Regions from separate parts of the Numidum massiliense genome, predicted to be linked through region 1. Evidence: riboswitches for the same ligand, from Rfam matches in the RefSeq annotation. Region 1 holds a riboswitch; the other holds the start of a gene.
What was found. A riboswitch is a leader RNA that binds a small molecule or an ion and turns the genes downstream of it on or off. The one in region 1 is predicted to bind thiamine pyrophosphate.
Positions count from the first base shown of each region.

Region 2: linked by a shared signal. The riboswitch ahead of BN1247_RS11775 (ABC transporter ATP-binding protein) and the one ahead of tenA (thiaminase II) in region 1 are both predicted to bind thiamine pyrophosphate.

Region 1 is NZ_CTDZ01000009.1:1,691,656-1,694,058, reverse strand. Features, by position in the region: gene BN1247_RS08405 (ISLre2 family transposase) at 1-788, shown strand, start outside; TPP riboswitch at 965-1,071, shown strand; gene tenA (thiaminase II) at 1,212-1,889, shown strand; gene BN1247_RS18395 (hypothetical protein) at 2,003-2,125, opposite strand; gene BN1247_RS08395 (iron chaperone) at 2,131-2,403, opposite strand, start outside.
Region 2 is NZ_CTDZ01000009.1:2,489,181-2,491,583, reverse strand. Features, by position in the region: gene BN1247_RS11775 (ABC transporter ATP-binding protein) at 1-846, opposite strand, end outside; TPP riboswitch at 949-1,052, opposite strand; gene BN1247_RS11770 (FUSC family protein) at 1,170-2,216, opposite strand.

The DNA.
Region 1 (2,403 bases):
ATACCGGGTGGGAGCAAAACGGACAGCGTGTCTCGTTAACAGATCGTCACGTCTTTTCTACCGTTGAATCGGTGGATGACTTTTGGGAAATAGGTTATGCAGCGATTCGACATCGTTGGGATCTCTCACATACACATGTGGCGACTAATGCGGATGCGGCTTCATGGATCTCTGAGGAACGCGTTCAAAATACCTTTTCTGAAGCGACATCGGTTGTCCGCCAATTGGATCCTTTTCACGTAAAGAGGAGTATTCGTCGCGGGTTGAGCCGCCAGCCAAGGCTCATTCCTCAAATTGAAAAGGCAATATCCGAAAAAAATAAGGATAGGTTTAAAGCGGTGATTGATACGGCACAGGGAAATGCAGAGACGGAGCGAGAGGAAAAGCGTATCGAGAACATGCAGAAGTATCTTGAAGGGCACTGGGAGATCCTCTGCGACTGGCGTGAGGTTAGTCCAGACGTGCCAAAAAATGCTCGTAGGATGGGATGCATGGAATCGAACCAGAGACGTCTGGCATACCGCATGAAACGTCGTGGCATGTACTGGAGTGAAGAAGGGGCTCAAGCCATCGCCAAAGTACAACAAGGCGTTACCAATGGGACGTTGAGACAGGCATTATTAACTGTCTGGCCCAACCGCCAAGTGACACAAAAACTAAAACGCCATGCGAGGCGAATAGGTAAGTCGGATCACATTGGGGTTCAAGTTGGCAGGATCCAAGTAGGTGCCGCATCAGCTTCAAGTGCTATTGGGTATTTGGATAAGGTGGTTAATCGCCGTCCTTGAAGAGTTAACTCCTCAAGGGCGGACAACAAGTGAACGTTAGGGAATGACATATTTAGGTCTTTAAATCCTTGATCCTGTAAGGTCGTCGAGTAAAGCTTGACACATACATGGATAAAGAACTATTTGCTATTAATTTTTCGTTGTGTTAATATGGATGTGTATGCGACAATTGCATATTTTTCCGCTAGGGGGGCCTTGAAAAGGCTGAGATTAAAGTGCGACTTTAAGACCCTTGGAACCTGATCTGGACAATACCAGCGGAGGGAAGTGGAGCCATCGTTCGTTCGACTGTTTCGACGAATAAATATGCGGTTCGACGAAACACACCCACTTTCTATTTGATAGAAAGTGTTTTTATTTTAAGAGCGGACGTGCCCTTTCCTTCTCTTGGGAAACCCATTCATTAAAGAGGAGGATTTTTTTATGCGTTTTTCAGAGGTTGTGCGTGAAGCAGCGAAGCCGAGTTGGGAGAAAGGTTTGCGTCATCCGTTTGTGATGGGGATTGTCAATGGGAATTTGCCCCTTGACACGTTTAAGTTTTACATTTTGCAGGACATTTACTACTTAAAGCATTTCGGAAAAGTCCATGCGATGGCAGCGGTGCAAGCGGACGATTTTCGCATCACTGCTTTTCTAGCCGAGAAGGCAAAAACGACGGCCGAAGCAGAACTGACGGTGCATAAGCAGCATGCGGAAGCGTTAGGCATTACAGATGAAGAAATGGCGCAGTTTAAACCAGCCCCTACGGCTTACGCGTACACGTCCCACATGTACCGGGCGGCACTTTCGGGTAGGCTCAGTGAAACGATTGCGGCCTTGCTCCCGTGTTATTGGTTGTACGGGGAGATTGGCGAGATCAATAAGGAGGCGCAGCCGCAAGAGCCGTTGTACGCAAACTGGATTCGTACATATGCGAGCGACTGGTTTCAACAGGGGGTGCAGGAGTTTGTCGACTTGTTCGATCGGTTGGCAGAAGGGGCCAGCGTTGCGGAAAAAGCGCGAATGCAAGAGCAGTTTGTCATTGCCACTGAGTGGGAGTTAGCGTTTTGGGAGATGGCCTATACAAAAGAAAAGTGGCCGTCGGAAGCGCTGCTCGTGTAGTTAGTTTGTTAACACAACGTGCGCACGTTGTTCTTACGAACGGCGCACGTTGTCTTATTCTATACAACGGACAACGCTAAGCGTGTCTCATTATCTTCATTAAAGGTTCTTTCTTATTGCATGCCTTGCTGCTCGGCTGCGACGATCACTGATCGCTCATCTAAAAGTGCCTTTTTTCGCGTTTCGTACAAATATCGAATTTCCCGGTCGTCCCGCTTTATGGTTCTACTTTGCATGTGTTTTATTTTCGCCAAAAAGTTGCGCAGTCCGCCTTATCCAAGATATTAAACTCAATCATTTTCTCGAGTAATGAGAAATCAACCGGGCGATCCCACGGGAGACGTAACAGCATTTTGCTATGACTATAGCCGGCCTGCACAATTTCATCAGAAAAATGAATAATTCCTGCCCTTTCAGGGGCAACAGCCAAATGGTGTTTGGCTGTGCTAAAGCCGATTATAAATGTGCCGTGATCGGTAAACATGGGCTGATTCCACTTAATTGCTGGTATCAG
Region 2 (2,403 bases), 800 kb from region 1:
GGTTTGCTGCTCAGTTCCTAACGAGGTTTCAGAAACGGCCTCAGAAGTCCGTTTACGTTGCCGCAGCGGGCGCCAAGCGGCGACTTGCTCAGGGTGTTGGCCACTCGTTACCGCTTCCCACTTAAGGGGCCAAAGGCGCGGGGTCCAAATACCGTATTGCTTTATTTTCGCTTCGTTTCGCTGTAAAACGGCCTGGGGCGTGCCGTCGTCGATCATGTGCCCTTCCGGAGAAAAGAGGACGGTGCGGTCGACCCAATCCATGACCCCGTCCAGTTTATGTTCGATAAGGACGATCGTGTGTTCATTTTTTAGTTCGCGGATACACGAGAGCACTTGTTTCGTCGCAGACGGATCGAGTTGTGCCGTCGGTTCGTCGAGAAAGAGTACTTCCGGCTCCAATGCGAGCACGCAAGCGAGGGCTAACCGCTGTTTTAGCCCGCCGGACAGCGATTGCAGCAGCGTATCGTTTGGATAGTCATCTAAGTGAACGGATCGCTTTGCCCTTTCGATGCGAGCGGGCATTTCCGCGGGCGCGATCCGGCGGTTTTCGAGACTAAAGGCGATTTCGTCGCCGATTTGCAACATGCAAAACTGGCTTTCCGGATCTTGGAACAGCGTACCGACGCGCTCGGGATGCCAGACGTCTCCTTTAGTGAACGCATCGATCGAGCGGGGGATAATGCCTGCTAACGCGTGAAGGAGTGTGCTCTTTCCGCAACCGCTCGGGCCGAGGAAGAGCACCGTTTCTCCTTCGTCAATGGACAAAGTGACCCCGTTTAGGGTGACCTCGTCCCGCCCGTAAAACTGGACGTGTAAGTTTTTACAACCGAGAAAAGGCGTACTCACGATTAAACCCACCTTTTTACATAATAAAAAAGCCTTCCGCATGGAACGGAAGGCACTTCTTTTACCGCGAACAGCAAACAATCTGTGTTGGAAGGCACAGAGATGTATAAGTCGTTACTTCCTCCCGCTGGTATTACCCAGAATCGAGTTCCAAGGGTTAACACGTCACGTGTTTCTCAGCCGCTTAGGCACCCCTAGCAACATTAAATGTAAAGTTTTTTATCGTTTAGGGCGATTCACGCATGATTAGACGTTTATTGAACATCCTTTATTATAGCCGTTTTTGGAGCGAGTGTAAACAGAGGCCTTGTGCCTTAGCGTCCCTAGGCCTTAGGCTGTGACAACTCTTCCTGTTGTGAACGCACGTAATATTCGATCGTACGGTCCAACCGTTCGAGTTGTTGCCAATAATCTTCGAGATGCACGACGACCGGCAATACGCGTAGGAGTAACTGGCGGCTTTCGATCGTGTCCAGTACGTCGGCGAGTGTCAGCACATCTTCCGCTTCCTCAATCTCTTGCTGATGATCGCCGTGGGTACGAATTCTACCTTCGTACTTTAAAAAAACTTTTTCGAGATACGCGGCTAACTTTTGTAGCTCCTCGTTGATTAGAAACCGTGCAACGTCGTGCTGCTCCCATTCGCGTTGATGTTTTTCGACGTATTGTAGTGTGTCGATGCCTTCTTTACATGTCGTTACCATTTGCCGCATCACTAATAGCTTCCGCGTCCGCCGGGAAAAGACTTGCCTTCGGTAACGGTTTTCCTCCCAGAACAACGCGTACAATTGCTCTAGTTCTTCGAAACGCTCCGCCATTTTTTTGATGTCTTCGTGTACTTGACGTCCGGCCCGTTCTGTTTCAGTCAGTAAGCGCAAATGGAGCACGATTTGTTCTTGCAGTGCACCGAGCTCTTTCATGAGACGTTTTTCGTGACGTGGCGGAAAAAAAACGTTGATGAGTATCGACGAAATAACGCCGATAAACAGAAGGAGAAAACGGTCCGCTGCGACTTCCCAAAACGCCTCTGACGGGCTGCCCATAATGGCGAGTACCGTCACCATCGCTAAAGGTATACTTTTATGGAACTTTAATTGGATGTTAATACCGATGGCGATGACGACGCCGAGCGCAATGACGTACGGCTGTGTCCCTAGCAGCATGGCCAAGGCAACACCGATGACGGCACCGACAATGTTTGCCTGAATCTGTTGTAAACTGTTTTGCCAAGAACGGTAAAGTGACGGCTGTACGGTCACGCAGGCGGCTATCCCTGCTAACGTAATCGGCTGCAAACCTAAAAAATGACTAATGTACAGAGCTAGTCCGACAGCGATCCCTGTCTTGAGAATGCGAGCTCCTATTTTCACCGACAACACCTTTTCGCCATTATTTCATTGAACAGTCTAACGTGTTTTGCCTCAAAAGGCAAAGGAAAAAGCGGCAATCCAACGCCATATATATGAACGTGTGGCATCGAATATGAGTGTCGCGTGGGACAATTTCTGGCTAAAAGTGGAAAGCGCAATTTTTCAATGAAATTAACGCTTTTGTTTG